Regions from separate parts of the Faecalicatena contorta genome, predicted to be linked through region 1. Evidence: a T-box and tRNA genes for the amino acid it is inferred to sense, from the RefSeq annotation. Region 1 holds a T-box; the other holds one or more tRNA genes.

Region 1 (5,656 bases):
GAATACAACCATATCGCTTGCCGGTGCATTTGCCCTGTCAGTCGGTATCGCAATCCAGAACTTCCCGGAGGGCGCCATTATATCCATGCCGCTGCGGAGTGAAGGAGTATCAAAAGGCCGTTCCTTCCTTTACGGCACTTTGTCGGGTGTAGTGGAACCGATTGCGGCGGTCATAACAATCCTTCTGACAGGTCTTGTCGTGCCAATTCTCCCGTATCTGCTCGCATTCGCGGCGGGAGCGATGATTTATGTTGTCGTAGAAGAACTGATACCGGAAGCACAGGCAGAACCGCATACAAACATCAGCACAGTGGGGGTGGCAATCGGATTTACCCTTATGATGATATTAGATGTGGCTTTGGGGTAGGGAGATTGTGGTGGCTGGTATGGGGACGCTCTTTGGAACCGGAGTGTCCGGAGGTCTTTTTGAGCAGGCTTATGCTGATTCTGGAAACCGGCCGCTTAGCCGTTAATTGCTAACTGCGAAAAAGCCGCATCTTATGGTACCGAGCGTATTCCCTTAGAAAGCCGATGCTTTCTAAGGGAATACGCTCTGGAAAACTGATTCGGAGATCAGTTTTTCCCCATAAGATGCGGCTTTTTCGCAGTTAGAATTAATCGGCATTAAAGGTTTCCAGAATCAGTATAAGCCTGCGCAAAAAGACCTCCGGACACCCCGGTTCTCAAGAGCTGGAACATCAAAGCTGAAGGCGTCCCTATCCCGGATGGGGGGCCAGACGGAGTAGGTGGATCGAGTGACAGATGATGCACGCTGATTCCCCAAAAAGTACTTGAAATGGTGAGGATTTGGTGATATGCTTTAAATTGCGTGTTAAGACACGACAACTCAGGAGAGTCTCTTATTTTAAGAGCGCCGAAGGTGTACGCAGCGTGTGCTGTAAATCTCTCAGGCAAAAGGATGGAGGAGTAATATTATGTTTAGTCAGATCAACAGTTTTATCAAGTGGGTCGATGATGCCGTGTGGGGGCTTCCATTGATCATTCTTATCCTGGTGACAGGAATCTATTTATCAGTTCGTTTGAAGGGCCTTCAGATCAGGCATCTGGGCAAGGCGCTGAAATTCATGGTGAAAAATGAAGAAGATGGACGTGGGGAAGTAACGAGTTTTGGAGCGCTTTGTACTGCGCTTTCTGCTACAATCGGGACAGGGAATATTGTCGGTGTAGCTACGGCGATTGCCGCTGGCGGGCCGGGGGCTTTATTCTGGATGATTGTTGCTGCTTTTTTTGGTATGGCGACGAAATATGCAGAGGGGCTTCTCTCTATTAAGTACCGTACAATTGATGAAGAAGGACATGTGTTGGGCGGTCCTTTCTATTACATAGAAAATGGAATGGGGAAGAACTGGCGGTGGCTTGCAAAGATTTTCGCCTTTTTTGGAGCAGGTGTCGGCCTGTTCGGAATTGGTACATTTACGCAGGTTAACGGGATCGCCTCTGCCGTGAAGAATTTCTTTGATCCGGATCTCGCCAACACGGTTAATTTGTTCGGCGGTACATACTCATGGGCAACCGTGATTACGGGAATTATCCTGACCTTCTGTGTGGGGCTGGTTGTGATTGGAGGAATTAAACGTATTGCAAAGGTATCGGAGATTGTTGTGCCGTTCATGGCGGTTCTCTATGTACTGTTGGCGCTGATCATCCTGCTGACTCATATACCGGCAATCCCGGGCGCGATTGCACTGATTGTCAAATCCGCATTTTCCGGCAGCGCGCTTGCCGGCGGTGTGATGGGAACAATGGTGATTGCCATGCAGAAAGGGATTGCAAGGGGGATCTTTTCGAATGAGGCTGGTCTGGGAAGCGCCCCGATCGCTGCCGCAGCTGCTCAGACAAAAGAGCCTGCGCGCCAGGGCTTGGTGTCTATGACAGGTACTTTTATTGATACGATCGTAATCTGTACCATGACCGGATTATCTATTGTGATTGCGGGGACGTGGAATACGGGCCTGGAAGGGGTGGAGATTACGACAGCTGCTTTCCAGCAGGGACTGCCGTTTCCGCCGGCTGTGGCATCCTTTGCCCTGATGCTGTGCCTTGTGTTTTTTGCTTTCACTACGATACTGGGGTGGAACTATTATGGAGAACGCTGCCTGGAATATTTGTCCAACAGAAATATGAAGGCGGTGAAAACTTACAGGTGGCTGTATATCCTTGCGATCTTTATCGGACCTTATATGACGGTAGAGGCTGTCTGGAATATTGCAGATATTTTTAACGCATTGATGGCGCTTCCGAACCTCGTAGCTCTGATTTCACTGAGCGGAGTAGTTGCCGCGGAGAGCAGGGATTACTTTTCCAGGCTGAAACAAATGGGGATGAAATAGATTTTAATACCTACATCAACACTGAAAACGTCTTCCGGGGCATGGATTACGGCTGCAACGATCGCGACACTGGTACCTCAGGTTTTTGTTTCCCTATGGGCGGGGGGCGCGGCCGACCGCTATAACCGGAAAAGGCAGACGCCATCTCCGTTTTAGATGGTGAACGGGCGTGAAAAGTATTCGCAGGTGCAACAAATTATGAAATCAGGGAGAAAACTACTTGACTTATTTTAACATTCTTCCTATAATAAATAAGAATATTGCAGAAACTGGGATGAGGAGTACTAAGAGCCTATCGTTTTCAGAGAGCTGCCGGAAGGTGTGAGGCAGAAGCGTAAACTCCCAACTCGCCTCGGAGTTCTTTTATTGAAACAGCAGTAGATAAAAGCGGGACTTCCCGTTACAGAAGAAATGAGTGCATCCGGGAGCTGCCGGGTGAATGAGAGTGGTACCACGGAAGTCAAAGCCTTTTCGTCTCTTAATGAGATGAAAAGGCTTTTTATAAAGTGTTGAATGTAGGAGGATATTGTAATGTCTAAGATTGTGTACAATCACAAAGCAATTGAGAAGAAGTGGAGGGAGAAGTGGGCGGAGAACCCGGTGAATCCCAAGGTAGACGATGACGGAAATAAGAAGCAGAAGTATTACTGCCTGGATATGTTCCCGTACCCTTCGGGAAACGGTCTTCATGTAGGCCATTGGAGAGGTTATGTGATCTCCGATGTCTGGAGCCGCTATAAACTGCTGCAGGGCCATTATATTGTGCATCCGATGGGATGGGATGCCTTCGGCCTTCCGGCGGAAAACTATGCCATCAAGATGGGCGTTCATCCGGCAAAATCCACAGCTGAGAATGTGGCTAACATCAAACGCCAGATCGATGAGATCGCTGCGCTCTATGACTGGGATATGGAAGTGAATACAACAGATCCGGAGTTCTATAAATGGACCCAGTGGATCTTTGTAAAGATGTTTAAAGAAGGTCTTGCATATGAGAAGGAATTCCCGATTAACTGGTGTCCCTCCTGTAAGACCGGCCTGGCAAATGAGGAAGTTGTGAATGGAAAATGCGAGCGCTGCGGTACGGATGTGACCAAGAAAAATCTGCGCCAGTGGATGCTGAAAATTACTGCTTATGCGGAACGCCTCCTGAACGACCTGGACAAGCTGGACTGGCCGGAGAAGGTGAAGAAGATGCAGTCCGACTGGATCGGTAAATCCTACGGGGCGGAAGTGGATTTTCCGGTTGACGGAAGAGAGGAGAAGATCACGGTCTACACGACTAGACCAGATACTTTATATGGAGCCACCTTCATGGTGCTGGCTCCGGAGCATGAACTGGCGGCATCGCTGGCCGTACCGGAGACAAAAGAGGCGGTAGAAAAGTATATTTACGATGCGTCTATGAAGTCCAATGTAGATCGTCTGCAGGATAAGGAAAAGACGGGGGTATTTACAGGGAGTTATGCCATCAATCCTCTGAACGGAGAAAAGACACCGATCTGGCTGTCTGACTATGTACTTGCAGATTATGGAACAGGAGCCATTATGTGTGTACCGGCGCATGATGACCGTGACTTTGAGTTTGCAAAGAAATTTGATCTTCCGATCGTGCAGGTTATTGCAAAAGACGGCGTAGAGATTGAACACATGACAGAGGCCTACACGGATGCTGCCGGCACTATGATCAATTCTGGCGAGTGGAACGGCATGGAATCTGCTGTGCTTAAAAAAGAGGCGCCGCATATGATTGAAAAAAGGGGAATCGGCCATGCAACGGTAAACTACAAGCTGCGCGACTGGGTATTCTCCCGCCAGCGTTACTGGGGAGAGCCAATTCCGATTATCCACTGTCCGGACTGCGGAGCCGTTCCGGTTCCGGAAGAAGAGCTTCCGCTTCGCCTGCCGGATGTAGAATCCTATGAGCCGACAGGAACAGGCGAGTCACCGCTTGCCGGAATCGAAGACTGGGTAAACTGTACCTGTCCGGTCTGCGGAAAGCCTGCAAAGCGTGAAACCAATACGATGCCGCAGTGGGCAGGATCCTCCTGGTATTTCCTGCGCTATGTAGACAGCCATAATCAGAACGAACTGGTATCCAGAGAAAAAGCGGATGAGATGCTCCCCGTAGACATGTATATCGGCGGCGTTGAGCATGCGGTACTGCATTTGCTGTATTCCCGCTTCTATACAAAGTTCCTGTGCGATATAGGGGCCATTGATTTTGATGAGCCGTTCCAGAAACTATTCAACCAGGGTATGATCACTGGAAAGAACGGTGTTAAGATGAGCAAGTCCAAGGGAAATGTAGTCTCACCGGATGACCTGGTAAGAGATTATGGATGTGATTCTCTGAGAATGTATGAGCTCTTCGTAGGCCCTCCGGAACTGGACGCGGAGTGGGATGACCGCGGAATCGACGGCGTCAACCGTTTCCTGAAGCGCCTCTGGAATCTGCTCATGGACAGCTGCGGCAAGGATATAAAAGCAACGAAGGAAATGATCAAGCAGCGCAACAGGCTGGTCTATGACATCACGACCCGTCTGGAGTCATTCAGCCTGAATACGGTAATCTCCGGCTTTATGGAGCATAATAACAAGTTGATCGAGATCGCTAAGAAAGAGGGCGGAATTGATCAGGAGACACTGGAAAACATTGCAGTACTTCTCGCGCCGTTTGCACCGCATTTTGCGGAGGAGATGTGGGAACAGCTGGGGCATACGGATACGGTATTCAAAGCAGGATGGCCGTCATACGATGAGTCCAAGATGAAGGACGATGAGATCGAAGTTGCCGTTCAGATCAACGGAAAGACAAGAGCCGTTGTAACAATTGCGGCGGATGCAGACAAAGATACGGCCATAGCAGCCGGGAAAGAAGCGGTTGCGGATAAACTGACGGGGACGATTGTAAAAGAAATCTACGTGCCCGGAAGGATTATAAATATTGTGCAGAAATAATTGAGAAGAAATTCTCACAACAGAATAAAGTGCTTGGAAATATTGAAAAGTTTGCTTGAAATCAAGGTTTACAGACATTTTTCTTTAAAGAAAAGGTATTATAGAATACCGTAAAATATCGTAACAGATTTTTAAAATGGAGTAAATTTGGAGTAAAGATTGAAAGAAAATGGAGTAAATATTTCAAGTCAAAATGGACGCAGGTAGTGGAAATACTTCCTGCGTCTATTTGATACAATTGATAAAAAATAAGGATACTTTGCATTATAGTTATAAAAAGTAACATCCATCTAGGATTTCTAAATCCTTTACAATATATAACTCTTGAAATAATTTGAAATCAT
Region 2 (5,656 bases), 2.2 Mb from region 1:
CCTCCAATCAGGTCGTCTGTCTCTCTCACCAGCTTTTGAATCAGCTCCGTACAGGACAATTCTTCCTTCACCATGCCCGCAATCTGGCCGGACATTACACTGCCGTTTACCACATCGCCTTCTACAACCGCTTTGCGCAGTCCGCCCAATGTCAGCAGCTCCAGCTCCTCAAAAGAGGCGCCCTCCTGTTCTTTCTGTAGGTAGGTCTTCGTCATCTGGTTTCGCAGGGCCCGCACCGGATGCCCGGTTGAACGGCCTGTAACCCGGGAATCGATATCCCTTGCCTTAATAATGCATTTTTTATAATTTTCATGAACAACAGATTCTTTCGTAACCACAAAATGAGTTCCCATCTGCACGGCCTGGGCACCCAGCATAAACGCCGCCGCAATTCCCCTGCCGTCCGCAATACCGCCTGCGGCAATCACCGGGATACTCACCGCATCCACAACCTGCGGAACTAAAACCATGGTGGTATTCTCACCAATGTGCCCGCCGGCTTCCGTACCTTCCGCTACCAGAGCATCCGCCCCGCAGCGTTCCATTCGTTTAGCAAGTGCAACAGAGGCAACGACCGGAATCACCTTAACCCCCGCCTCTTTCCACATCTTCATATACTTTTCAGGAGAACCAGCACCTGTTGTAACGACTTTAACGCCCTCCTCCACAATCACTTCTGCCACTTCGTCCGCGTAAGGACTCATCAGCATAATATTAACGCCAAATGGTTTAGTGGTCAGCTTTTTAGCTTCCCTGACTTGTTCCCGTACCCAGTCTGCCGGCGCACTCGCCGCTCCAATCAGCCCAAGCCCGCCAGCTTCTGATACGGCGGCTGCAAGATGATGTTCAGCAACCCATGCCATTCCACCCTGGATAATCGGATATTCAATTCCTAATATTTCGGTTACTTTCGTCTTCATACTAACAACCTTTCTTTCGAGTACTTATTATTTGTGCGCTTCTAAATATTTTACAACGTCCCCGACCGTAGCGATCTGCTCCAGATCCTCAGACGGAATCTCCACATCAAATTCTTCCTCAAATGCCATCACAACTTCAAACAGATCCAGAGAGTCTGCTCCAAGGTCATCCTTGAATGAAGTAGCTTCTGTAATTGTGTTGATATCTGCTCCCAATGAATCTGATACGATTTCTTTTACTTTTTCTAACATAGTTTTAAATTCCTTTCATGCTCTTTTCTTTATATTTATTATTTATTTATGTAATCCGGTCTGGTACATCGTAAAATAATGAACTGACTCATTGATATTCAGCCTTATAGCCAGCCGGAGATTACCTGTTTCAATTCCCTGTTTCCGATTCCTGCTTTACAGAGAAATACCTGATACACTGCCTCTACCATTCCAGAAAAGCAGCTCCCCAGGAAAGCCCTGCCCCGAACCCAGACAGTACCAGCCTATCCCCCTTTTTGAGCGTTCCCTTCCGGTTCAACTCATCTAATAAAATGGGAATGCTGGCTGAAGATGTATTTCCATATTCCTGCATATTCATGGGAAATTTACTGATATCCTGTTGCAATCTTTTCGCCACAGCCTCTACGATCCTCTGGTTTGCCTGGTGAAGAACAAAATAATCTACCTCATCCGCAGTGCGCCCCGCCTTGGACAAAACCTCCAGAACTGCCTCCGGCACCTTCTTAACCGCGAATTTAAACACGGCCTGGCCGTCCATTTTCATATAAGAGTCGGTGTCCTGTTCATCAGGTAACCAATCCTTGCGGTGCCTGCTCATACACGTAAGCGCATTTCCTCTCCCCCCGTCAGAATGGGTAACCGGCTGATAAAGAGTGTCTTCTTCCGCTCTGAGCACGGCCGCCCCAGCCCCATCCCCAAACAAAATGCAGGTGCCTCTGTCTTTCCAGTTCACCGTATTCGATAAACTTTCCGCCCCAATCACCAGGATCGTCCGGTACATTCCGGAAGCAATATAGGCCTGGGCTGTATTATACGCAAAAAGAAATCCCGTACATGCCGCATTTAAATCAAATCCAGTCGCATTGACAGCACCCAGTTCCCGCTGCACCTCGCACGCCGTACAGGGAAGCAGAACCTCTGAAGTGAACGTCGATACCAGGATCAGATCCAGTTCCTTTGGAGCCACGCCGCTGTTTTCCAGCGCTGCCCGGGACGCCTTCACAGCCATGGAAACAGTCGTGTCATCCTCAATAATATGCCGCCTCACGACACCGGTTCTCTCCCGTATCCATTCATCACTGGTATCTACCAGCCTGGCTAAATCATTGTTATCCAGAAAATGCTCCGGCACATAAGAACCTGTTCCACATATCTTTCCTATCATATTCTATCTCCATGTTTGAATTCGTTGTTTTATTTTTATCTCAAATACTTTTATCTTAAAATACTTTGATTATCAAAGTATAATAACAAATAACTTATTTGTCAAGAGGAAAATTTATGGGATGTAGGGAGAGCCGCCCTCCGAGAGAAATTTCAAACGGGAGCGGCAGTTCTGTTTGGGGCGCTGTTAGGAGGCTTTGCCTTTTCACGACACCTCCTCAAGTATCGGAGCAGGCCAATGAATCTCCGTGTATTGAACAAAGATTACAACCATCCCCCCAAATTCAGAAAATTCATCTAAAATGCCAAAAGGTAAAGAATTTTAAAATAGGGGTTTACAAAGTCCGGTATCTTATGATAGAATATCACTTGTCGAGCGGAAGTGGCGGAATGGCAGACGCGCTAGATTCAGGTTCTAGTGGGAGTTTATCCTGTGAGAGTTCAAGTCTCTTCTTCCGCATTGATTGAGAAGTGAGAAGTCTTAATATATTAAGGCTTCTCTTTTTTTATTGAATTATTCTAGACTTGCTTTTGGTTACCTCATCCTATTCCATGACACTACTACTAAAGGCCCATTGACGATATCTTTTGTTTTAAATATAATTAAATTATAGATTTATTGTAGCCAAAAACAGGTGAAAACAGGACATGAAAAAGGCCCAGAGCATACATCGGCATAGCTTAGCTGCGGCTGTCTCATTGCTGTTCATAACAGAGGCGCCTCTTTCAAATGCCCCTATTTCATCCCATACTAAGAGGAGGGAAAAGATGAAAAAAATTTATGCCTTAGGAGATGTAACATGTTCACACTGCGCACAAGTGATGGAAACTAAAATGAGTGCCATTCCTGGCGTGACATCAGCAATGATTTCTTTTAAATTAAAAAAAGTAACTGTTAATATGGATGATGACAAAGAAGCAGAGGTTGAAAGCCAGGTTCTCAACTTAATAGAGAACCCTGTTTACTGTAAGACTTGTCCTAACAGATAATTCGGGCAGGCCAAAGGAATTTCGCACAGTCATATAGAGAATGGCTGCGGACAGCTTACCGTTCAATGTCCGCCATTCGTTGCACAGTTTGTTCATGGTTTATCAAGTATCTCCACTTGAATCGTTGTTGTTCTAAAACTTGATTCCGGGTGTTCCGGAATCTTCTTGAAACAGCGCTGTATCGCTCTATCCCATTTTATGGGATTAAGCGGCACAACGCTGTTTTAAGGTTATTTAAAGAAGTCTACTACTAAAGGCCCATTGACAGCATTTTTTCTTTTCCATATAATGAGGTTATAAGTATATTGTAGCCAAAAGGGTGGAAATAGGACGGAGAAAAAAGACCCCAAAGTGTACGCCGGCATAAGATATCTGCAGCTGCTTCATTGTTGTTCATGGAATCAGGCAATTCTTTCGTATGAACCGAAAATCACCCAATCTCTAAGAGGAGGGAAAGAAATGAGAAAAGTATATACCTTAGACAACGTAACCTGTACACACTGCTCTCAAGTGACGGAAACACATATCAGCACCTTAACGGGTGTGAATAAAGCCGTAGCTTCATTCAAATTGAAGAAGATTACCGTTGATATGGACGATGACAAAGAAGAAGAGATTGAGCGTCAGATCCAAAAGATTCTCGCCGATCCATTTTACTGTAAGAATTGCCCGAACAGAGAATAACGACATGCAGCAGCGGTGTATCCTTCCATATCCCTTTACGGGGTGGATCGATACACCGCTGTTTTTATTGATTTCCCTCTCACCCTATAGCGTAGGGTGTGTCCTCACTTAACTTGCTGAAACCGGCTCATTCTGCCAGCTGGTTATATTTTCCCCTCGGAACATAATATGTATGAAGAAGATCATGTGCTTTATGTCCATTCGGTTCTCCCAGAAAATCTGCATACAGTTTCATCAGATCCGGATTCTCATGGGACTTGCGCAGCACCTTGCGTTCATCCTCACTGTACAGAGCCTGCGACCTCTTTTCACGGTATCCTTCCTCACTGCACCGGGGCTGGCCGCCGCCGTTGATACAGCCGCCGGGACACCCCATTACTTCAATAAAATGATAAGGAGAAGTACCATCCGCAACCTCCTGCATCAGCCTTGATGCTCCTGCCAGGCCGCTGGTCACGGCAATCTTCACCGCCACACCCTGCAGATGTGCGTACTCCGGCAGCGTTTTCCCTATGGTAATCTCCGCCGTCTTCACCTGCTCCAGACCTACAATTGGCGTTACATGCAATTTTTCAAAAGGCAGTTCTTCCCCTGTTACTACTTCATAAACCGTACGCAGGGCAGCTTCCATTACGCCTCCGGTCACACCGAAGATATCAGCCGCACCGGTTCCCAGCCCCATTGGAGCATCAAATTCTGCATCGGGCAGTCTTACGAAATCGATGCCTGCTTTCTTAATCATTCTCGCCAGTTCCCGTGTAGTCAGCACCGCGTCTACGTCGCGGTTTCCTTCCACTTCCATCTCCGGGCGCTGTATCTCGTATTTCTTCGCCGTACAGGGCATAACCGAAACAACGAACATATCCTCCGGCTGCGTGCCCGTCTTCTCTGCATAGTAAGACTTCACTAATGCTCCCATCATGGTATGCGGGCTTTTACAGGTAGAGAGATGTCCGAGTGCCTCCGGGAACTGATGCTCCACATGCTTGATCCATCCCGGAGAGCAGCTTGTGATCATGGGAAGCACCGCTTCTTTGCCAGTCAGTGCGGCATTCAGGCGCCCCAGCAGCTCAGTGCCTTCCTCCAGGATCGTCAGATCCGCCGAGAATAAGGTATCGAAGACGTCGTCAAATCCTATATCATGAAGGGCTGCGGCAATTTTACCAGTTACTGGAGTTCCGCACGGCAGGCCGAATTCTTCCCCCAAAGCCGCACGCACGGCGGGAGCCACCTGAACCACCACCCGCTTCTTTGGATCGGCCAGAGCCTTCCATACCGGTGTCAGGCCATCCGTCTCTTTGAGGGCGCCGGTAGGACAGACGATAGTGCACTGCCCGCACATTGCACAGGATGTGGAATTAAGCGGCAGCCCCATCGCCGGGCTGACCGTGGTCTCAAATCCCCTGTTCTGCGCCTGGATTGCCCCTACCTTTTGTATTCCCGCGCAGGCAGTCACGCAGCGGCGGCACAGAATGCATTTACTGGTATCACGGGTGATGGAGGGAGATATATCCACATGCCCTTCGGACACTGCGCCTTCAAAACGGCTTTCGGTCACATCCAGCTCATATCCGAGGGCCTGCAGCTCACAGCTCTGGTTCCGGCTGCAATTCAGGCAGTCCTGTGAATGATTGGATAAAAGCAGCTCATACAGAACCTTCCTG

What was found. The T-box of region 1 lies ahead of leuS (leucine--tRNA ligase). A T-box ahead of a tRNA ligase gene usually reads a tRNA of that ligase, here a tRNA-Leu.
Region 2: it has a tRNA-Leu gene. The T-box ahead of leuS (leucine--tRNA ligase) is inferred to sense a tRNA for this amino acid. The anticodon was not compared.

Annotation. Positions count from the first base shown of each region.
Region 1 covers NZ_BQNQ01000001.1:2,891,589-2,897,244, reverse strand. Annotated here, with positions in the region: gene MWG26_RS12910 (ZIP family metal transporter) at 1-367, shown strand, start outside; glycine riboswitch at 839-933, shown strand; gene MWG26_RS12905 (alanine/glycine:cation symporter family protein) at 936-2,351, shown strand; T-box leader at 2,614-2,833, shown strand; gene leuS (leucine--tRNA ligase) at 2,883-5,312, shown strand; gene MWG26_RS12895 (hypothetical protein) at 5,583-5,656, opposite strand, start outside.
Region 2 covers NZ_BQNQ01000001.1:719,061-724,716, reverse strand. Annotated here, with positions in the region: gene fabK (enoyl-[acyl-carrier-protein] reductase FabK) at 1-920, opposite strand, end outside; gene MWG26_RS03190 (acyl carrier protein) at 948-1,172, opposite strand; gene MWG26_RS03185 (beta-ketoacyl-ACP synthase III) at 1,357-2,319, opposite strand; tRNA gene MWG26_RS03180 (tRNA-Leu) at 2,695-2,778, shown strand; gene MWG26_RS03175 (heavy-metal-associated domain-containing protein) at 3,087-3,308, shown strand; gene MWG26_RS03170 (heavy-metal-associated domain-containing protein) at 3,768-3,992, shown strand; gene MWG26_RS03165 (NADH-dependent [FeFe] hydrogenase, group A6) at 4,120-5,656, opposite strand, start outside.